Regions from separate parts of the Gulosibacter massiliensis genome, predicted to be linked through region 1. Evidence: predicted binding sites of a transcription regulator. Region 1 holds the regulator's gene; the other holds the start of a gene.
The links. Region 1 encodes HrcA, which represses chaperone genes, less so after heat shock. Its sites were predicted from a motif close to TTNGCACTCGNNNNNNNCGAGTGCNAA; they were not measured.
Positions count from the first base shown of each region.

Region 2: the regulator HrcA is predicted to act here: its motif matches at 8,982-9,008, upstream of groES (co-chaperone GroES).

Region 1 is NZ_UYZX01000001.1:383,728-394,745, forward strand. It holds gene dnaJ (molecular chaperone DnaJ) at 1-800, opposite strand, end outside; gene hrcA (heat-inducible transcriptional repressor HrcA) at 847-1,857, opposite strand; gene hemW (radical SAM family heme chaperone HemW) at 1,878-3,092, opposite strand; gene thyX (FAD-dependent thymidylate synthase) at 3,082-3,813, opposite strand; gene EJL01_RS01900 (tetratricopeptide repeat protein) at 3,884-4,336, opposite strand; gene dapB (4-hydroxy-tetrahydrodipicolinate reductase) at 4,340-5,062, opposite strand; gene EJL01_RS01910 (histidine phosphatase family protein) at 5,085-5,684, opposite strand; gene EJL01_RS01915 (M16 family metallopeptidase) at 5,681-7,027, opposite strand; gene EJL01_RS01920 (polyribonucleotide nucleotidyltransferase) at 7,102-9,363, opposite strand; gene metB (cystathionine gamma-synthase) at 9,617-10,777, opposite strand; gene ppk2 (polyphosphate kinase 2) at 10,860-11,018, opposite strand, start outside.
Region 2 is NZ_UYZX01000001.1:1,658,678-1,669,695, reverse strand. It holds gene EJL01_RS08010 (peptide ABC transporter substrate-binding protein) at 1-754, opposite strand, end outside; gene EJL01_RS08005 (iron-siderophore ABC transporter substrate-binding protein) at 1,097-2,116, shown strand; gene EJL01_RS08000 (FecCD family ABC transporter permease) at 2,125-3,141, shown strand; gene EJL01_RS07995 (FecCD family ABC transporter permease) at 3,138-4,154, shown strand; gene EJL01_RS07990 (ABC transporter ATP-binding protein) at 4,151-4,978, shown strand; gene EJL01_RS07985 (siderophore-interacting protein) at 4,968-5,885, shown strand; gene guaB (IMP dehydrogenase) at 5,962-7,464, opposite strand; gene rarD (EamA family transporter RarD) at 7,588-8,568, opposite strand; gene groES (co-chaperone GroES) at 8,648-8,941, opposite strand; gene EJL01_RS07965 (THUMP-like domain-containing protein) at 9,102-10,307, shown strand; gene EJL01_RS07960 (hypothetical protein) at 10,321-10,989, opposite strand.

The sequences.
Region 1 (11,018 bases):
AAAACCGCGTCGACCATCGAGACCTCGACGGCCGCGAGCAGGTTGTCTCCGTCACGCGTGAAGGTGTCGTCTTCGCGCACGCGGATCTCGAGGTAGATGTCGCCATAGGCGCCGCCCGCGGCACCCGCCTCGCCCTGACCTGGAAGGTGCAGGCGCAGGCCCGTGTCGACGCCCGCGGGAATGTCAACGGGCAGGGTGACCTGCGCGCGCACGCGGCCCTGGCCGTGGCACGTGTCGCAGGGGTGCTCGATGACGGTGCCGTAGCCCTGGCAGACGCCGCAGGGGCTCGAGGTGACGACCGGGCCGAGCACTGAGCGCACCTGGCGGGTGACCTCACCCGCGCCACCACAGGTCGAGCACGTGGTCGGGCTCGTGCCTGGCGCGCAGCAGCTGCCCTCGCAGGTCTCGCAGCGCACCGCGGTCGCGATCTCGATGTCGCGATGCGTGCCAAAGATCACATCGGCGAGGTCGAGGTCGACGCGCACGAGCGCATCCTGCCCCCGCTGGGCACGCGAACGCGGGCCGCGGCGCGAGCCCTGGCCACCAAAGAACGCGTCGAAGATGTCGCCGAATCCGAATCCGCCGCCAGCTCCGCCGGCATCGCCGAGGTCGTACTGCTGCCGCCGTTGCGGGTCAGAGAGGGTGTCGTAGGCAGCGGTGACGTCCTTGAACTTCTCGGCCGCCTCGGGCGACGGGTTGACGTCGGGGTGCAGCTGACGGGCCAGCTTGCGATACGCCTTCTTGATCTCTTCTGGGCTTGCCTCGCGGCTCACACCGAGTGTCTCGTAGTGGTCTGCCAAGACCTCTGCCTCCTGAGTGGATGAAATGAAGTGGTTGGAGCCGTAGTCAGCTCGGAGTGTCGAAGCTGCGCGAGAGGTATCGCGCGACCGCCCGAACGGCGGCGATGTTGCGCTGATAGTCCATACGCGTCGGACCGAGGATACCCACTCGGGCCTCACCGTCGGGGGTATAGCCGGTAGCGAGGATGCTCGTCTCCTCAAGCGCCGAGTTGAGGTTCTCGTGACCGATCGACACTGCAACGCCGCGTTCGTCGAGATCGAGTTCCCCGACGAGTCGCAGCAAGACTACCTGCTCTTCGATCGCCTCGAGCACGGGGAAGATCGACGAGAAGTCGTGCTCCGTCAGTGCGAGGTTGGCGGCGCCGGCGATGATCAGCTTGTCGTCGCGGTTCGCGAACACCTGCTGCACGAGCGATTGCAGCACCCGGTCGGCGACACCGCCGAAGTCATCGCCGTCATGCAGCTCGCGCAGCTCGGCCGCGGCGTCTTCGAGCCGCTTGCCAACGAGCCGTTCATTGACGAGGTCGCGCAGCGCGAGAAATTCCTCGTCGCCGGTGTCGCGTTCGAGATCGACGATGCGCTGTTCGACACGGCCTGTGTCGGTGATGAGCACCACCAGCACGCGGCGCACCGACAGCGAGACGAGCTCGATGCGATGGATGTGCGCGTCGAGGAGCGAGGGAAGGTGGCCGATGGCCACGGTGCCGGTGAGCTGCGCGAGCGTGCGCACCGAGCGGGTGAGCAGTTCCTCGGGCTCGAGCGAACCCTCCATGAACTGCTCGATGGCCCGCCGCTGCGCCGTGGTGAGCGGGCGTACGTCGGCGAGCTGATCGACGAAGACGCGGTAGCCCTTGTCGGTGGGCACACGCCCCGACGAAGTGTGCGGCGCTGCGATGAGCTCGGCCTCCTCGAGGACGGCCATATCGTTGCGGATTGTCGCCGCAGACACGCCAAATTGATAGCGCTCCACCAACCGCTTCGACCCCACAGGCTCGTGCGTGGCGACATAGTCGCCGATGATGGCGCGCAACACCTCTAGACTGCGTTCGCTCACCATGGCGACCAGTTTACTTCGGCTTAGGCGAGCGCTCGGGCAACCACGTCGGCAAGCAGCCGACCGCGAACGGTAAGTCGCAGCGTGCCGCGAATTGCGTCGGCACCCTCGATGAGGCCATCGGCGATGAGTTCCGCGACGGCGCGGCGATCCCGCAGCTCCTCGAGCGGCAAACCCTCAACCAGGCGCGAGCGCAGCAGTACGCGCTCGGCGTAGCGCTGCTCGTCGTCGAGCACCTCACGAGCCGCGGCGGGTGAAGTGCCCTCCGCGAGTCGCCGCGCGTATGCCGCGGGGTGCTTCACGTTCCAGAATCGTGTGCCGTTGACGTGGCTGTGGGCGCCCGGCCCGAAGCCCCACCAGTCGGTGTCGTGCCAGTAGGCGAGGTTGTGCCGCGACGGATGCGCGCCATCGAGCGACCAGTTTGAAATCTCGTACCACTGGAAGCCGGCCGCGGCGAACGCGGCATCGGCATACTCGTACATCTCGGCCTGCAGGTCGTCGTCAACCTCGGCGACCTCGCCTCGACGGATCTGCCGAGCGAGGGCCGTGCCAGGTTCAACGATGAGCGCGTACGCCGAGATATGCGACGGTTGAAGTTCGAGCGCGGCATCGACCGAGCGACGCCAGTCGTCGAGCGACTCCCCCGGCGTGCCGTAGATCAGGTCGACGGAGGCTTCGAGGTCGACCGCCTTCGCCGCGGCGACGACCCCTGGCACGCGGAGCGGGTCGTGCGTACGGTCGAGCGTGCGCAGCACGTGCGGCACCGCCGACTGCATCCCGAAACTCACGCGGGTAAAGCCGCCCTCACGCAGGGCCGAGAGATAGTGGGCGTCGACCGAGTCGGGATTCGCCTCGGTCGTAACCTCGGCGCCCTCGACGATGCCGAAGGTGTCGCGGAGCGAACCGAGCGTGCGCACCAGGTCGGCGGCAGGTAGCAGCGTCGGCGTGCCGCCGCCAAAGAACACGGTGCTGAGCGGCTCACGATGCCCGACCTGGTCGAGCACGGCCCGAGCGAGCGCGATCTCTTGCGCCACCGCATCCGCGTAGCTTGCCTGGCTCACGCCCCGCAGCTCGGTCGCTGTGTAGGTGTTGAAGTCGCAATAGCCGCAGCGAACGCGACAAAACGGGATGTGCACGTACGCCCCGAATTGCCGACCCGCGAGGCCCTCCGTGACGGACCCGGGCAGCGAGCCGTCCTGCGGCACCGGGGCGCCGTCGGGCAGCGCGCTAGGGGGCAACGCGACCGTTCGCCTGGAACACCTCGGCGGTCACGGGCATGTGCTGCGACCAGAGGTCTTCCATTTTCTCGGCGCACATCTCAATCTCGCGCTGCGGGAATGACGGGAACGTCGAGCCCTCGGCCTTGCGCCGCAGCGAGAGGAAGTTCATGAGCGAGCGGGCGTTCATCGTCACGTACATCGACGAGTAGATATTCAGCGGGAGCACGGTGCGCGCGACCTCGCGAGCGACGCCGGCGTCGAGCATCCGCTGGTAGCTCGCGTAAGCGGCCTCGGACTGGCCGCGCACCTCGGATTGCACGAGCTCGACCTGTTCGGCGCTGCCGGGGAAGAACTCGTACTTGCCGGGACGACCCTCCTGGCGGAGGTTGCGCTCGGCGTCCGGTACGTAGAACACCGGTCGCAGCTCGCGGTAGCGGCCCGACTCTTCGTTGTAGCTCGCCATGCGGTGGCGCTGGAATTCACGGAAAACGAAGAGCGGCGCCTGCACGTAAAACGTGAGCGAGTTGTGCTCGAACGGGGTGCCGTGACGGTCGCGCATCAGGTAGTTGATCAGACCGCGGTCGCGCTTTGCGAGCTCGGCGGTGTCGCCGGTCGCGGAGTCGAGGCTCTGCTCGCCCACGGTCGAAACGCGGGCCGCGAAGAGCACATCGCGGTCGGTGGCCTGGGCCCGGACGAGTTCGACGGTTACGTCGCTGCGGAATTCGATGTCACCACTCACACGTTCAATCCTAACCGCGTCGCAGGCGGCCCAGACTCGACTCAAACGGCTTGAGCCGGCGAGTGCGCAGTTAGACCCCGCGCTCGAGCGCGATCGCGCGACGAAGCGCCTGGCGAGCTCGCGGCGTGTCGCCAGATGCCCGGTACGCAAGGCCGAGCAGCACCCAGTTTCGCCAGTCGCCCGGGTTCGCCTCGACGCGGTCCTTCCACGACTCGAACTCGGCGTCGGCTGCGGCACGATCGGGGCGTCCGCTGTTTTGACGCGGCAGGTTGTCCTCCGGTAGTTCGCCGGACTCGGCCATGCGCTCGATGAGCCGGTTCGACTGCAGGACGAAGCGGAGGTCGCGGATGACGAACAGCACGCCGACGACCGGAAACACGATGAGCGCAAAACCCATGACGATACCGATGACCTCGCCACTCGTGACGAGCCCCCACACGATTCCTGCGATGGCAACCAAGTAGATCGCCATGAGCGCGAGCAGCACATAGACGCCAATCTGCGCCCCGCTGAGCTTCCGCACGGGTTAGCTCCCCAGCCCGAGGAGGGCGTCGAGCCCCACTGTGAGGCCGCGAAGCGTCGGGGCTTGCTGCAGAGCCAGGGTGATGCCGTGCACGTAGGCGCGATTGCTCACCGTCTCGTGACGGATGTTTACGAGTTCGCCCTCACCACCGAAGATCACCTGCTGATCAGCGACGACGCCGCGCAGTCGCAGGGCGTGGATGGGAATGCCCGCGACGACCTCGCCCCGCGCGCGCTGATCGGTGTTCGGCGACGAGACCTCGGCACCGCGTGCCAGCGCGATCGCTTCGGCGGTGCGCACCGCGGTGCCCGAAGGCGAGTCGACCTTGCGGTCGTGGTGCGCCTCGAGGATCTCGATCGAGTCGTAGAACTTGCCCGCGATCGATGCGAGGTGCGTCGAGAGCACCGAACCCACCGAGAAGTTCGGCACAACGAGCACACCCCGTTCAGCCGGAATGCTCGACTCAAGTTCGGTGACCCGATCCTTGCCCCAGCCGCTCGTGCCGATGATGACGTTGAGCCCGTGCTCAAGCGCAAACCGTGTGGCGCGCTCGGAGGCGTCGTAGTGCGTCACATCAATGAGCACGTCGGCACCGAGCATTTCGTCGAGCGACGAGGACGAGTCGAGGGCGGCGTGCACCTCGAAGCCGTCGAGGTCATCGACGATGCCTCGAATCAGCGTGCCCATGCGGCCGGTGGCTCCGCTGATGGCGACGGAAACAGTCATGTGCAAGGTGCTCCTGGGGTAGTTAGATAGCTGGTGTCCACGTCATACCGGTGCGCATGTCGCGCGGCAGGTGTGCCGTCGACCCGAAAAGGGTGAGCTCGCTGGGGCGCGTAGAGCGCAGTCGCAGCACGGTGAGGGCAGTGTTGCCACTACCGAGCGTCAGCCAGCGCCACTCGGGCATGCCAAGCGCGTGCGCGACGAGGTAGCCGATAACGAAGTTGTGGGTGACGAGCAGTGTGTGGACGTCTTCGCGCGGCCGGGTCATGAAGGCCGAGACGGCGTCTTGCATCTGCGCCTGGCCGGCCTCGATGTCTTCCTCGTCGACCCCGGAGAAGAACGCGTCGTAGCCGTCGGGGGCATCTTTCGAAGAAGACGGGATGCAGTCGAACAGCAGGTTGGTCTGCTCAACCGGCGGCCCCTGCACGTAGTTGCTGAGGATGCTCGAGGTTTCGAGTGCGCGGTCGAGCGGCGAGGTGAACGCCTGGTCGAACGGCACATCGGCGAGGCGCTTACCGAGCGCGTGCGCCTGTTGCCGGCCGCGCTCCGAGAGCGGGCCGTCGGTGATGCCGAATTCGGCATCACGCACCTCCCCGTGCCGCACCAGGTAGAGGAAATGACTCATGCGAGTGCCTCCAACTCGGCCCGAGCCTCGTCGGTTACGGGCCCGATCGTTTCGACCGTCATATCTCCCTGCAGCATGCCCGCAACCTCCCGCACCTGCTCGCGCGTGACCTCGGCGAGTCGCGCAACGGAGGCGTCGAGATCGAGGAACTCCCCCAGCGCGAGTTCGGCGCGGGCGAGGCGGTTCATGCGCGAGTGCATGGACTCAAGTGCCAGGGCACCCCCACCCGCGGCTGAGGTCTTCGCGTCGGCCAACTCGCTCTCGGTCACACCGTCTTGCGCCACGCGGTCGAGCTCATCCCGAATCACGCGCACCGCCTCGGCGGCCTTCTCGGGCAGGCAGGCAGCGTTCACCCCGGTCACGCCAACATCGGCGTGACTGGCGGCAAAGGAGAAGACGGAGTACACGAGCCCGCGCCTTTCCCGCACCTCGTGGAAGAGCCGCGACGACATCCCGCCACCGAGGATGTGGTGGAGCAGCCCGAAAGCGTGCCGACGGTCGTCACCCGAGACGAGCCCCGGTGTAGCGAGGATCAGATTCGTCTGCTCGAGCGGTCGCTCGATGCTTTCGAGGGCGTGATGACGCGTCACCTCGACGGGCGATTCAGCGGTGCGGCGAGCGACGGGCGCGGCGGTCAGGTCGAGGTCCCAGCCCCCGTTGCGAAGGCCTGCCTCGAGGCGATGCAACGCGGCGTCGTGGTCGACGCGGCCAGCGATGGCCACGACGAGCGTGTCGGGCCGATAGTTGCGGTGGTAGAAGTCCCAGACTTCGTCGCGCGTTGCCGCCCCGATGCTCTCGGGCGTGCCCGCGATTGGCCGGGCCAGTTCATGGTTGCCGAAGAAGTTCGCGTAGAAGCGCTCCCAGAGCACGTCATCCGGGTCGTCGGCACTCATCGCGATCTCTTCGAGAATCACACCACGCTCGAGCTCAAACTCGTCGTTGTCGAGCAGTGAACCGGTGAGCATATCGCTCAGCACGTCGATGGCCATGCCGAGATCTTCCGCGCGCACCCGTGCGTGGTAGACGGTTTGCTCGCGCGATGTCGCCGCGTTGAAGTCGCCACCGACGCGCTCGAACTCGAGCGCGATGGTGCGGGCGTCTCGGCTCGGCGTGCCCTTGAACAGCAGGTGTTCGAGGAAGTGGCTCGAGCCGTACTCGCGATCGCGCTCGTCGCGCGAGCCGAGGGGCACGTAGCAGCCGATCGAGACGGATGCCGCGCCGGGCACATCCTCGGTGATCAGGCGCACCCCGCTCGGCAGCACCGTGCGCTGAAGCCTGGCTGCTCCGGCGACCTCTTCATCGAGGTGAGTCGTGTTCAGTGGCAGCAAAATCGGTGCAGACATATCGGCTTGAGTGTAGCCGAATAGAGTAAAGCGGCGCGTGCGCTGCACGGGCCGCTTTACTCAGCCAGGTGTGGCTACTCGGCGTCGGTCGACTCGACCTCGGTCTCGTCGGCGCCTTCGCCCTCCTCGAGCACGGGCTCGAGTGAGAGCTTGCCACGGTCGTCCACCTTCGTGATCTTCACGAGCAGCTTCTGACCAACCGAGACCACGTCTTCGACGTTCTCGACGCGCTTGCCACCAACGAGCTTGCGCACCTCCGAGATGTGCAGCAGGCCGTCCTTGCCAGGCAGGAGCGACACGAACGCACCGAAGCTCGCAAGCTTGACGACGGTACCGAGGTACTGTTCGCCGACCTCGGGAACCTGCGGGTTCGCGATCGCGTTGACCTGTGCACGGGCAGCCTCGGCCGAGGGGCCGTCGGTCGCGCCGATGAACACGGTGCCGTCGTCCTCGATCGAGATGTCGGCGCCGGTGTCTTCCTGGATCTGGTTGATGACCTTGCCCTTGGGGCCGATGACCTCACCGATCTTGTCAACGGGGATCTTCACCGAGATGATGCGCGGTGCGGTGGCCGCCATCTCGTCGGGCTCCGAGATCACAGCAGTGATCGCCTCGTTGAGGATCTTGATGCGAGCGTCGTGCGCCTGCTGGAGCGCGGCGTCGAGCACCTCCGAGGGGATGCCGTCGAGCTTGGTGTCGAGCTGCAGAGCGGTAACGAACTCCGAGGTACCGGCGACCTTGAAGTCCATGTCGCCGAGCGCGTCCTCGGCACCGAGGATGTCGGTGAGTGCCTGGTACTTCATCTCGCCGTCGACCTCAGCCGACACGAGGCCCATGGCGATACCCGCGACGGGCGCGCGCAGGGGCACACCGGCGTTGAGCAGCGAGAGCGTGGAGGCGCAGACCGAACCCATCGAGGTCGAGCCGTTCGAGCCGAGGGCCTCCGAGACCTGACGGATCGCGTAGGGGAACTCCTCGCGGGTGGGCAGCACTGCAAGCAGCGCCTTCTCGGCCAGATTGCCGTGACCGATCTCGCGACGCTTCGGCGAGCCAACACGGCCGGTCTCACCGGTCGAGTAGGGCGGGAAGTTGTAGTGGTGCATGTAGCGCTTCGACTGAACGGGGCTGAGCGAGTCGATCTGCTGCTCCATCTTGAGCATGTTCAGCGTTGTGACGCCGAGAATCTGCGTCTCGCCGCGCTGGAAGATGGCCGAGCCGTGCACGCGGGGCACAACCTCGACCTCAGCGTCGAGCTGGCGGATGTCGGCAACTCCGCGGCCATCGATACGCTGACCGTCGCTGAGGATGCGGCCGCGAACGACGTCCTTCGTGACCGACTTGTACGCAGCCGAGACCTGGCCCAGAGCCGAGTCCTCGAGCTCGCCAGCCTCGACCTTGGCCGCAACGGCCTCGGTCACGCGCGCCTTGAGGGCGTCGTCAGCATTCTGGCGCTCGATCTTGTCGGCGATCTGGTAGACCTTGCCGAGCTCGTCCTTCGCCTCGGCCTCGACGAGCGCGCGAACGGGCTCGGTGTAGGCCGGGAATACCGGGTATTCCTTGATTTCCTTGTTCACCTGGTCGGCAACCGACTGCTGCGCCTTGATGAGCTGGGTGATGAAGGGCTTCGAGGCCTCGAGACCGCCAGCAACGACGGCCTCGTCTGGCTTCTGGGCGCCGTTCTGGATAAGCTCCCACGCGTTGTCGGGTGCCTGCGCCTCAACCATCATCACCGCGATGTCTTCGCTGCCGTCGGCGTTCGTCACGAGGCGACCGGCAACGGTCAGCTCGAAGACAGCCTGCTCCTGCTGCGAGTACTTCGGGAACGCGACCCACTGGCCGTCGATGAGCACGATGCGCACGGCACCGATGGGGCCCGAGAACGGCACGCCAGAGATCTGCGATGACATGGATGCCGCGTTGACGGCAAGCACGTCGTAGGTCTCGTCGGGGGCGATCGAGAGCACGGTCACGACGATCTGCACCTCGTTGCGGAGGCCGTCGACGAACGACGGGCGCATCGGGCGGTCGATGAGGCGGCACGCGAGGATCGCGTCGGTCGAGGGGCGGCCCTCGCGGCGGAAGAACGAGCCAGGGATGGCGCCCTTGGCGTACGAGCGCTCCTCAACGTCAACCGTCAGGGGGAAGAAGTCAAAGCGCTCCTTCGGGTGCTTCGAGATGCTCGTCGCGCTGAGCAGCATGGTTTCGTCGTCGAGGTAGGCGACTGCCGAACCCTGCGACTGCTGCGCGAGACGACCCGTTTCGAAGCGGACGGTGCGGGTGCCGAACTTACCGTTGTCAATAACGGTTTCGGCGAACTTGATTTCGGGACCCTCCAAAGGTCTCCTCCTTAGTGTCGCTCGCACGCACACAACACCTGTCGAGGCTCCCTCGGCTGACCATCAGTAATTGCGCTCCGGCGTCGCGTTTCAGACGAGTCCGGCTCGCCACCACCGACAATCAGCAATGCTGAGCCGCGTGCGAATTAGTACGAACCCCCTGATCCTAGCAGCGAGCGGTCTGGAAACCCCGAACGCCACCCCACCATCACGCTTGGCGGACGGGTGGGGTGGCGTTCGGGGCTGAGGAAGACTAGAGCGCGGCGTCGAGGGCGGCCTTGAGGTCGACGATGAGGTCTTCGACCGGCTCGATGCCGATCGAGAACCGCAGCAGGCCGGGCGTGATGCCGGCGGCATCCTGCGCCTCGGGCGTCATCGACGCGTGGGTCATGGTCGCGGGATGTGCGACGAGCGACTCGGTGCCGCCGAGCGACTCCGCGAGCGAGAAGAGCTCGACCGCCTCGACGAAGCGGCGTGCCGCGTCCTCGCCGCCGACGAGGTCGATCGAGAACATCGCACCGAAACCCGACTGCTGACGCTTCGCAAGCTCGTGGCCCGGGTGCTCGGCAAGACCCGGGAAGTTGAGCTGCTGCACCGCGGGGTGGTCCCTAATCGCGTCGACGACGGCGATCGTGTTTTCTTGGTGCCGTGCGAACCGCACCTCGAGCGTGCGCAGGCCGCGAATTACGAGGTACGAGTCGGCCGGGCTGGCCGTGACGCCGAGCACATTGCCCCACCAATCGAAGCGTTCCGCAAGCTCGGGGGTGCGACCGATGACCGCGCCCTGCACCACGTCGGAGTGGCCGTTCAGGTACTTCGTGACGGAGTGCACAACCACGTCGGCGCCGAGTGCAAAGGGCTTCTGCGCGAGCGGCGTGAGGAAGGTGTTGTCAACTGCAACGAGCGCACCCGATTCGTGAGCGGCCGCCGAGATGGCCTCGACGTCAGTCACGCGCAGCAGCGGGTTCGAGGGAGTCTCGAGCCAGACGAGCTTCGGCGAGAGCTGCGCGATGCGAGCCTTGGCCGCTTCGACGTCGGTGAAGTCAACGGGCTCGAAGCGGTAAAGCCCCTTCGAGCCGAGTTGCTCGAACAGGCGCCAGGTGCCGCCATAACAGTCGTGGGGGTAAGCAACAACGTCGCCCGGCTGCAGCAGCGCCACGGTCACGAGCGTAACTGCGCCCATGCCGGTCGCCACGATCGTCGCCCCAGCGCCTCCCTCGAGCTCGGCGATTGCCTCGCCGAGGATGGCACGCGTGGGATTTCCGGAGCGGGTGTAGTCGAACCGTCGCGGCTCGCCGAACTTCGCGAAGGTGTAGTTCGAAGAAAGGTACAGCGGTGGGACAACCGCGCCCTGCGCGGTGTCGGTCTCAATGCCCGCACGGGTGGCGCGAGTGAGGCTCGAAAACTCAGTCATGATGCTCCTGGAAAACGGTCGTTGCTGCCCGTAACCCTAGCTACGGGCAGCAACTGTCGCCGATTCGCTTCGACGCATTCCGTCACACGACGGGAAACTCCTCGGGGCGCTCGCCATCGTCATAGATCACGCGCGGAGAACCAACGATTTTCGGGTCAGGCGCGACTGCAACGGCTTTGTCCTTGTTCGGGTAGTCGAACTCGTTCAACACGTAGCGCATCGCCTCGAGCCGCGCTCGCTT
Region 2 (11,018 bases), 1.3 Mb from region 1:
GACCGGTGTAGAAGACGAACTTCACGCCGCCGTTGACCGGCGTGCGGTTGCCCGAGTAGTCGGGGTTGGTGACGAGCGACATGCTCTCGTCGTGGGCCCAAGCGTCCTCGCCATCCGGCATGTAGGGGCCGTTGCCGATCGGGTTCTCACCGAATGCCTCGATGTCGTCGAATGCGACCGAGGGCAGCGGCATGTAGGCGGTGTAGCCGAGGCGGATCGGGAAGTCGGCCTCCGGCTCCTTCAGCGTGACGGTGAAGGTGGTGTCGTCGGTGGCCTCGATGCCGGTCAGCTCGGTGCTGCCGTCTTCGCTGGCGCCTTCAAAGTTACCGAACCAGTAGGCACCCGAAGGGTCCTGTGCCGCGTGGTTCCAGGTGTCCACGTACGTCTGCGCGGTGATCGCCTCACCGTTGGTGAAGGTCCAGTCCGGCTTGATCGTGATCGTCCAGGTAGTCGCGTCGTCGCTCTCGATCGACTCAGCCATCTCGTTCTGGTACTCGCCGGTGGCGTCATAGCTGACAAGACCGGCGTACATCGCGCTCAGAATCTTGCCGCCACCGGTTTCGGTGGTCGCGTAGGTAATCAGCGGGTTCTGGGGCTCGCTACCGTTGGTGGTGATGATCGCGGATGAGTCGCCAGTGGCGGCCTCGGTCGCACCATCGCCGCTGGTATTGCCGCTGGCGCAGCCAGCCAGCATGAGCGCACCTGCAGCTGCGAGGGCGATGGAGCCCCGCAGGAGTCGTGGTCGTCTCGACATGTTTCCTCAATTCTTGGGTGAGGCCGACTTCGTGGTGATGGGCGTGCAACTCTGCCTGCCCGAAGCCGGATCTTTGGATGAATACTTTAGGTGGTTGTTCACCCATTGCACAGATGTCGTTCAGGAAACCTGAAAATCTTTGCAAGTTTGTTGCACGCGAATGCGTGAGATTACGCAAAAGCGACAATTCTTGGTCGGCGTCTCGGTAATTCTGTGCACCCAACAACGACCCAACCTCGGAGTGAATTAGGGTAGCCTTACCTGAGTCGCGACCGACACGGGCTCGCTCGAATGTCCTCGATCGCGTGACTTTCCCCTGAGGTCCCTACGAAAGGATCCCCCATGCGCGCACGCCGCGTGACCACCGTCGCCACGACTCTTGTCGCATCCTTGGCCCTTGCTGCCTGCTCGAGCACCGCATCCGGCACCGACGGCGCCGCGAGCGGCGAGGCGGGCTACCCCATCACCATCGAGCACGCGCTCGGCACCACCACGATCGACGCGAAGCCGACGAGCGTCGCCGCCGTCGGCTGGGCCAACCAAGACACGGCGCTCGCGCTTGGCGTCTCGCCCGTCGGGTTCGGCGCTCAGACCTGGGGCGTTGAGGATGGCAGCGGCATGATGCCCTGGACGAAGGAGAAGGTGGAGGAGCTCGGCGGCGACCCCGTGCTCTTCGACGAGACCGACGGTATCGACTACGAGGCCCTCGCGAACACCGCTCCCGACGTGATCCTCGCCGCCTACTCGGGCATCACCGAGGAGGAATACGGCACGCTGAGCGACATCGCCGACACTGTCGCCTACCCCGAGACCGCATGGGCCACCACGTGGCGCGACCAGATCAAGTACAACTCCGAGGCAATGGGCCTGGCCACCGAGGGCGAAGCACTCACGACCGAGCTCGAGACGCTGCTCGACGAGAAGGTCGCTGAATACCCGCAGATCGACGGCAAGACCGGCGCGTTCATGTACGCCGGCCTCGGCGACGAGTCGCAGATCGGCTTCTACACGTCACTCGACCCGCGCGCAGGCTACCTCGAGGACCTCGGCCTCTCGGTGCCGCAGTCGGTGGCCGATGCGACCGAAACCGCCGACGGCTTCTACGTCGACATCAGCGCGGAGAACATCGACCAGCTCAACGACGTCGACGTGCTCGTCGTCTACGGCGACCAGGCGCTCCTCGACGAGTGGCAGGCCGACCCGCTCATCAGTCAGATTCCCGCCGTGCAGAACGGCTCGGTCGTGCTGCTCGGCAACGACGGCGCGCTCGCCGCTTCGGCGAACCCGTCGCCCCTGTCGATCCCGTGGGGTGTCGACGAGTACGTGCAGCTGATCGCCGACGCGGCCGACAAGGTCAAGTAGTTCCCCGCGTGCACAGCGTGCGAATCGGCCGCCGCCGGAGAGTCCTCGGGCTCCTCCTGCTCGTCGGTCTGCTGGCGGTGGCCGCCGCACTTTCCCTCGCCTTCGGTGCCCGCGTGGTGAGCTGGCAGGAATTCCTGGCCGGCGTCACCGGCAGCGCCGGCCCGAGCGACATCGGTGCAATCGCGGTGCAGGAGCGCATCCCCCGCACCGTGTTCACCCTCGTCGCGGGCGCCGCGCTCGGCGTCTCTGGCGCCCTCATGCAGGCACTCACCCGCAATCCCATCGCCGACCCGGGCATCCTCGGCATCAACACTGGCGCCGCGCTCGGCGTCGTGGTGAGCATGTCGGCCTTCGGCCTCTCCACCCTCCCCCAGTACCTCGCGTTCGCCCTGCTCGGCGGGCTCGTCACCGCCGTCGCCGTCTACGCCATCGCCTCACTCGGCTCGGGCGGCGCGACGCCCGTCAAGCTCGCGCTGGCCGGCGTAGCGACCACCGCCGTGCTCACCTCGCTCGTCAGCGTCGTCACGCTGACGCAGAGCGACGTGCTCGACGTGTGGCGGCACTGGACGGTCGGCTCGGTCGGCCGCGGCAGTTGGGAGTCACTCGCGATCATCTCACCGCTGCTCATCATCGCGGCGGCGCTCGCAGCGTTCTCGCTCGGCCCACTCAACTCGCTCGCGCTCGGCGACGAGGCCGCGACCGGGCTCGGCGTGAACGTGCTGCGCACACGCATCCTCGTCGCCGTTTCGGGCGTGCTGCTCTGCGCCTCCGTCACCGCGGTCGCCGGGCCGATCAGCTTCGTCGGGCTCATGGTGCCCCACATCGTGCGGTTCCTCGTCGGCCCGAACCAGGCCTGGGTCGTGCCGCTCTCGGCCCTCGGCGGCGCGACCCTGCTGCTGCTCGCCGACGTGATCGGCCGCGTCGTCGTGCGCCCCGGCGAGCTTGCGGTCGGTCTCATCACCGCGTTCGTCTGCGCGCCCATGCTCATCGTCATCGCCCGTCGTTCGAAGGTGCGCGAACTATGACCCTCGACCTCGCCTGCCGCGCCCGCACCCGCCGCTACCACCTCGTGGTCGGCGTGCTCGTCGCGCTCCTCCTCGCCCTCGTCGTCGCGTTCGCGATGATCGGCGACGTCGTCTATCCAATCGGCGATGTACTCGCCGTCGTGGCCGGGCAGGATGTGCCGGGCGCGTCGTTCAACGTCGGCCAGCTGCGCCTGCCCGCGGCCACGCTTGCGGTGCTTGCGGGCGTCGCGTTCGGCGTCAGCGGCTGCGTGTTCCAGAACCTGCTGCGCAACGACCTCGCGAGCCCCGACATCATCGGCATCACCTCGGGCTCGAGCACCGCCGCGGTGTTTGGCCTGCTCGTGCTGGGGTGGAGCGGTCCCGCCGTGTCGGCTCTCTCCGTGGTCGCCGGGCTCGTGGTCGCAGCCATAATTGCGGCGCTCGCGGCCGGCCGCGGCGGCTTCGGCGGCCGACTCATTCTTATCGGCATCGGCGTGAGCGCGATGCTCGTGTCGGTGACAAGCTACCTACTCATGTACGGCAACGTGAACAGCGTGCCCGCGGCCCTGCGCTGGCTCAACGGCAGCCTCAACAATGCGAGCTGGGACGACATCCCCGTGCTGCTTATCGCCCTTGTCGTGTGCGGCGGCGGGGTGCTCGCACTGCAGCGCAACCTGCTGCCCATGGAGCTTGGTGACGAGGCCGCGACGAGGCTCGGTGTACGGGTGCAGCGCTCGCGGCTCACCCTCATGCTGCTCGCCGTCGCCCTCACCTCGTTCGCAACCGCCGCATCCGGCCCGATCTCGTTCGTCGCGTTCCTGTCGGGTCCGATCGCGCTGCGCCTCACCGGCCGCAGTAACCACTCGCCCATCGTGCCCGCGGCGCTCGTCGGCGCGGTGCTCGTGCTCGCGGGCGAGCTCATCGGCCAGCACGCGCTCGGCGTGCGCCTGCCGGTCGGCGTCGTCACCGGGCTCATGGGCGCGCCGTTCTTCTTGTACCTCCTCATCCGCTCCAACCGAAAGGGGGCCCAGTGACGAAGCACGCCCTTGTGCTCGAAGCGTCGGGGCTCGACGCGGGCTACGGCCGCACCGCGATCGTCCATGACGCGACCGTGCGCATCCCGCCCGGCGAAATCACGGTGATCCTCGGCGCCAACGCCTGCGGTAAGTCGACCCTGCTCAAGACCTTCGTGCGCGTACTCAAGCCGCTCGCGGGCAGCGTCGTGCTCGACGGCCGCGACGTCGCCGCGACACCGTCGAAAGAGCTGGCGCGCCAGCTCGGGCTGCTCCCCCAACAGCCGATCGCGCCCGAGGGCATCACGGTCTACGACCTCGTCGCGCGCGGCCGGCACCCACATCACCGGGCGTTTCAGACCCACGCGGCCGACGACGACGCGGTGATCGCCGATGCCCTCGCCGCGACCGGCGTCACCGAGCTCGCGGGGCGGGCCGTCGACGAGCTCTCGGGCGGCCAGCGGCAGCGCGTGTGGATCTCGATGGCCCTCGCGCAGCGCACCGACGTGCTGCTGCTCGACGAGCCGACGACATTCCTCGACGTGACACACCAGTACGAGGTGCTCGACCTGCTCACCGACCTCAACCGCGAGCGCGGCACGACCATCGTCATGGTGCTCCACGACGTGAACCTCGCCGCCCGCTACGCCGACCACCTCATCGCCATGCGCGGCGGCAAGATCGTCGCCACCGGCACCCCGCGCGAGGTCGTCACCGAGGCCACCATGGCCGAGGTGTACGACATGACCTCGCGCGTCATCGACGACCCGGTCTCGGGCGCACCGCTCGTGCTGCCCGTCGGTCGCCACCACATCGACCCCACCGGAGGAAGCCATGCCCGTTAGCACCACCGTCGCCCCGTTCGCCCTGTTCCCGGTGCGCGTCACCGCGGTGCGCGACATCTCGCCCGGATTCCGCCGGGTCACGTTCGTCGACGAGTCGCTCGGTCACTTCGGCGACCCGGGCTGGGACCAGCGCATTAAGCTGCTGTTCTCGACGCCGACCGCGGATGCGCGCACGCTGCTCGGCTCGACCGACTGGTATGGCGACTGGCGCGCGCTGCCCGAGGACGCGCGCCCGCCCATCCGCACCTACACGACGCGCTATGTGCGACCCGAGCTGAACGAAGTCGATGTCGACCTCGTCGTGCACCCGGGCGGCACCGGGCCCGCCTCGCGCTGGCTTGAGGGCGCCGCCGAGGGCGACGAGCTCGTGCTGCTCGGCCCGGATGCGCGCTTCGACGGCGAGCCCGGCGGGGTCGACTTCGTGCCGCCGGCGCGCACCGAGCAGTACCTGCTCATCGGCGACGAGACGGCGGCACCCGCGATCGCGGTGATGCTCGAGCAGCTGCCGGCGGATGCTCGGGGTGTCGCGGTCGTCGAGGTCGAGTCGGCCGCCGACGCCGCGTACTTCCCCGCGCATCCCGGCTTCGAGGTGCGCGCCGTAGCGCGGGCCGGGGCCGAGCACGGTGCGGCGCTCGTCCCCGCCGTCGAGCGCGCCGCGGCCGAGCTCGCTCCCGAGGGCACGCCGCAGACCCTCACCGAGATCAACCTCGACACCGACCTGCTCTGGGAAGTGCCGCGCACCGCAAAGGGCGGCGCCGCGCTCGAGCAGACCTCGCTCTACACCTGGCTTGCGGGCGAGTCGAATGCCGTGAAGACGCTGCGCCGGCACCTCGTCGGCGAGCGTGGCATCGACAAGCGCACCGTCGCCTTCATGGGCTACTGGCGCCTCGGCCGCGCCGAAAACTAGCCGCACCCCTCAACAAGGCAGAGGTCGCGGATGCGCGGGGCCAGTCGCGAGTGCGCCGCCAGCCCTGCGCGAGCGCCTACTTCTTGTAGTTCGGGGCCTCCATGACCATCTGCACGTCGTGGGGGTGGCTCTCTTTGAGGCCCGCCGGGGTGATTCGCACGAAGCGGCCGCGCGACTGCAGGTCGGGGATCGTGCGGGCGCCGACGTAGAACATCGACTGGTGCAGGCCGCCGGTGAGCTGGAACACGTTCTGACGCACCGTGCCGCGGTACTGCACCTTGCCCTCGATGCCCTCGGCGATGAGCTCGTCGTCGCTCGGCACGTCGGCCTGGAAGTACCGGTCGCGCGAGTACGAGGTCTTCTTGCCGCGAGTCTGCATCGCGCCGAGCGAGCCCATGCCGCGATACGACTTGTACTGCTTGCCGTTGACGAAGATGAGGTCGCCGGGCGCCTCGTCGGTGCCCGCGAGCAGCGAGCCGAGCATGACGGCGTTCGCGCCAGCGACGAGCGCCTTCGCGATGTCGCCCGAGAACTGCAGGCCACCGTCGGCGATGACCGGCACGCCGGTGCCACGCGTCGCCTTCGAGGCCTCGTAGATCGCGGTGATCTGGGGCACGCCGACGCCCGCGACGATGCGCGTGGTGCAGATCGAGCCGGGGCCGACGCCGACCTTGACCGCATCCGCGCCCGCCTCGACGAGCGCCGCGGCGCCCTCGCGGGTCGCAACGTTGCCGCCGATAATGTCGACGTCCTTGAACGCCGGATCGTTCTTGAGCTTGCGGATCATGTCGATCTCGCCGCGCGAGTGGCCGTTCGCGGTGTCGACGACGATGACGTCGACACCGGCGTCGAGCAGCGAGCCCGCGCGCTCCCAGGCGTCGCCGAAGAAGCCGATGGCCGCGCCGACGCGCAGGCGGCTGATCGCATCCTTCGTCGCCAGCGGGTACTTGTCGCGCTTGTCGAAGTCCTTCACCGTCACGAGGCCACGCAGAATGCCGGCCTCGTCGACGAGCGGTAGCTTCTCGATGCGGTGCTGGCCGAGCAGGCGGAACGCGTCGTCGCCACTGATACCGACGGGGCCGGTGATGAGGCCCTCCGACGTCATCACCTCGTGCACCTTCGTGGTCGCCTTCTCGCTCTCGGCAACGAAACGCATGTCGCGGTTCGAGATGATGCCGACGAGCTTGCCGGCCTCGTCGACGACGGGCAGGCCCGAGATGCGGAACTGGCCGCAGATCTCGTCAACGTCGGCGACGGTCGCGTCGGCCGAGGTCGTGATGGGGTTCGTGATCATGCCTGACTCCGACCGCTTCACGCGGTCGACCATGTCGGACTGGTCCTGAATCGAGGCATTGCGGTGGATGATGCCGAGACCACCCTGGCGAGCCATCGCAATCGCGAGCCGTGACTCGGTCACGGTGTCCATGGCCGCCGAGACGAGGGGCACCTTAACCGAGATGTTGCGGGTGAGCTGCGTGGTCGTGTCTACCTCAGACGGAATCACATCGGTTTCTTCCGGAAGCAGCAACACATCGTCATAGGTGAGTCCGGTAAAGCCGAAGGGATCGTGCTCAGTCATGTTGCTCCTGCAAACGCGGTAGTGATCGCCCGCCGAGGACGCGGGCGCGTATCTCCATGGTACGACCCAACGTAGGGGCGGCGCGGGGCATTCCCGGGGTCGGGCCCGGGTGGTGCCGGATGCTCAGACGACGTTGATCTCGCCGGTCGGGTCGGGCTCGACCCTGGTGCGTCGGCGGCCTCGCCCAACATCGATCACGAGGTCGATCGTGAAGAACACGAGGCCGAGCCACACCAGGCCGAAACCGAGCCAGCGCTCGGGCGGCATCGGCTCGTGCAGCAGCACGACGCCGAAGATGAATTGCATGGTCGGCGCGACGTACTGCACGATGCCCACTTCGACGAGGCTCAGGCGCGCGGTGGCCGCAGCGAACAGCAGCAGCGGCACGCTCGTCATGACGCCCGCGAGCAGCAGCATCGTGGTGTGGCTGCCCGACACGCGGCCCATCGTCAGCCCGCTGGTCACCTCGATGAAGATGAGGATGCCGATGCCGACCGGCGCGAGCCAGAGTGTCTCCATCGTGAGCCCGGCGATCGGGTCGACGCTCCGACTCACCTGCTTCTTCAGCAGGCCATAGATCGCGAACGAGCACGCGATCGCGAGCGAAAGCCACGGCGGCTCGCCGTAGGCGACCACCATGACGATGAACGATGCCGTCGCGAGCGCGGCCGCGACCCACTGCAGCGGCCGCAGCCGCTCGCGCAGAAACACCATGCCGAGCAGCATCGAGATGAGCGGATTGAGGTAGTACCCGAGCGAGCCCTCGAGCGAGCGCCCGACCTCGACCGTGAGCACGTAGAGCGTCCAGTTCGCGAACACGGCGAGGCTCGCGAGGCCGAGGAAGAGCATCGAACGCCAGTTCTTAACGATGCGCATGAACGCACCCCAGCGGCGTGCAACCAGCAGCACCGCGAAGCAGAAGACGACCGAGAGGACAATGCGCCACGCGATGATCTCAAAGGTGCTCGTCGGCTTCACCGTCTGCAGGTAGAGCGGCAGCAGGCCCCACACTGCGAACGACGAGATGCCGAGAACCAGGCCGGTCGTCTGCGTCGACCCCGATCGCTCCGGTGCGGATGCGGGGCTGGCGGCAGAGTTCGTCACCTCCGCAGCTTACGCCGAAGCAACAACAAAGGCGGGCCCCCGGTATTCCGGGAGCCCGCCTGGTCGTTACGCGAGTAGCCTAGGCGATCTTCGCGAGCACGTCGCGAGCCGAAAGGATGAGGTAGTCCTCACCGGCGTACTTCACCTCGGTGCCACCGTACTTCGAGTAGATGACCTTGTCGCCAACGGCGACATCCATGGGGATGCGCTCGCCGTCTTCGTCGAAGCGGCCGGGGCCGACGGCAACAACCTCACCCTCCTGCGGCTTCTCCTTGGCGGTGTCAGGAATCACGAGACCCGACGCGGTGGTCTGCTCGGCCTGAACCTGCTGGATGACAATGCGATCTTCGAGCGGCTGAATGTTCACCGACACGGCAATCCTCTTTCTCTTGACGAGCTGTGCAAGTTTGAAGTTAGCACTCTCACCCTGAGGGTGCTAACTCGAGTGTATTGGGTGCTCCCTGATGGTGCCACCCAGCCGCCCGAGCGTACGCCCAGAGCGAATGCGCCCGCCTGCAAGTACGGTAGGCAGGGTGAATCGCGACGACCTGGAAGTGCTGCTCACCCCCAAGGCACTGCGCTTGCTCGATGAGTACGCCGAGCTTGACACTGTGAGCGACGCCGTCGGCGCGGTGATGACCCTGCGCAAGGCCGGCGTGGATGCGCACATGAGCTCCGTCGTGCTCACGCAGTTGCAATTGCGGCGGCGGGCACGCGCGAAGTTCGGCAAGTTCGCCACGAACATGCTGTTCACGGATGCCGGGCTCGCGCAGGCGACCCGGCTGCAGGTCGCGGCGCGGCACGCCGACCGGTTTCGCCGGGCCGAGGTGCGCACCCTCGCCGACCTCGGCTGCGGCATCGGCGCCGACTCGCTCGCGTTCGCATCGCTCGGCCTCGACCTGCTCTCGGTCGACACCGACGAGCTGACCGCCGCCATCGCGAGCTTCAACCTCGCGCCGTTCTCGAACGCGCGCGTCGAGCATTCGACGGCCGAGGCCACGAACCTCGATGGCGTCGAGGGCGTGTTCCTCGACCCCGCCCGCCGCACCGAGTCGCGCGGCGGCACCCGGCGCCTCGCTGACCCCGACGACTGGCGCCCGTCGCTCGGCTTCGCCTTCGATGTCGCCGCGAACGGCCGGGCGGCCGGCGTGAAACTCGGCCCCGCGATGCCCCACGAACTGCTCCCGCCGAGCACCGCGTCGAGGCCCGTGGAGACGCAGTGGCTGTCGGTCGAAGGCGAACTCGTCGAGTGCGCGGTATGGCTCGGCGCCACGGCGCGCGCCGGCGTACGCCGCAGCGCGCTCGTCCTGCGCGACGGCGCCCACGAACTCACGTCAGCCGGCGCAGCGAGCGAGGATGCGCCCGTCGGCGAGCTCGACGAGTTTCTCTACGAGCCCGACCCGGCGCTCATCCGCGGCCGGTTCATCGGCGAATTGGCGGGACTCCTTGGTGGGCACATGATCTCGCCCGAAATCGCCTGGGTGACCGCGCCCGAGTTGCACGAGACTCCCTTCGCGCAGGTGTTTCGCGTGCGCGAGGTGCTGCCGCTCCACGCGAGCTCGCTGAAGAAGCGGCTGCGCGACCTCGGCATCGGCCGGCTCGAGATCAAGAAGCGTGGCGTCGACCTCGACCCGGCAAAGTTCCGCAAGGAGCTGCAGCCTCGCGGCGACAACGCCGCGACGCTGATCTGCACGCGCGTCGACGAGCGCCGCGTCGCGATCCTCGCCGACCGCGCCTAGCCCCGCGGGCTAGTTACATCGCGACAACGATCGCGGTCGCGATCGCAATCGCAATCGCAATCGCGCTGCCCGCAATGCCGATGCCGGCGAGCGCCTTGCCGTTCGGCTCGCGACTCATCGCAACAACCGAGATGACCAGGCCAATGACGCCGAGCGCACCCGCGATGATCCACAGAATGCCGGGGAAGCAAAGCAGAATCAGCGCGATGAGCGCGAGCGCGAGGCCGACGTACGAGAACGTGGGCCGCGCAGCCCCGGCCGCGGGCGCGCCGAACTGCGTCGGCGCAAACTCCTGCTCGCGCGGCTGGCCGTAGCCCTGCTGCTGGGTCGGCGGAGCGCCGTACCCACCCGGCTGCGGCTGGGCCTGCTGGCCCTGCTGGTGCTGGGCCTGCTGCGACACCGGCTGACCGGCGAGTGGCGGCTGCCCACCCGCGTAGTCGCCGTATTCGCGGTGCTCGGGGTGCTGCACCCGGTCGGTGTACTCGTCGTTCATGAGGCCATCGACGTCGAGGGTGTCGCTGTCGTCGGCCACACCGTTGTCGCCCGCCTCGCGCGGGTGAATCGGGCCCCGACCGAAGTCAGAGCGGTCGTCGGTGACACCAAACGTGCCGCCCGCGGCCGGCACAACCTGTTCTTCCTCACCGTGTGGCCGCTGCGTGTTTGCGCCCCCGCTGTCGGTCATCGACATGCTCCCTTCGCCATCGCGATCAT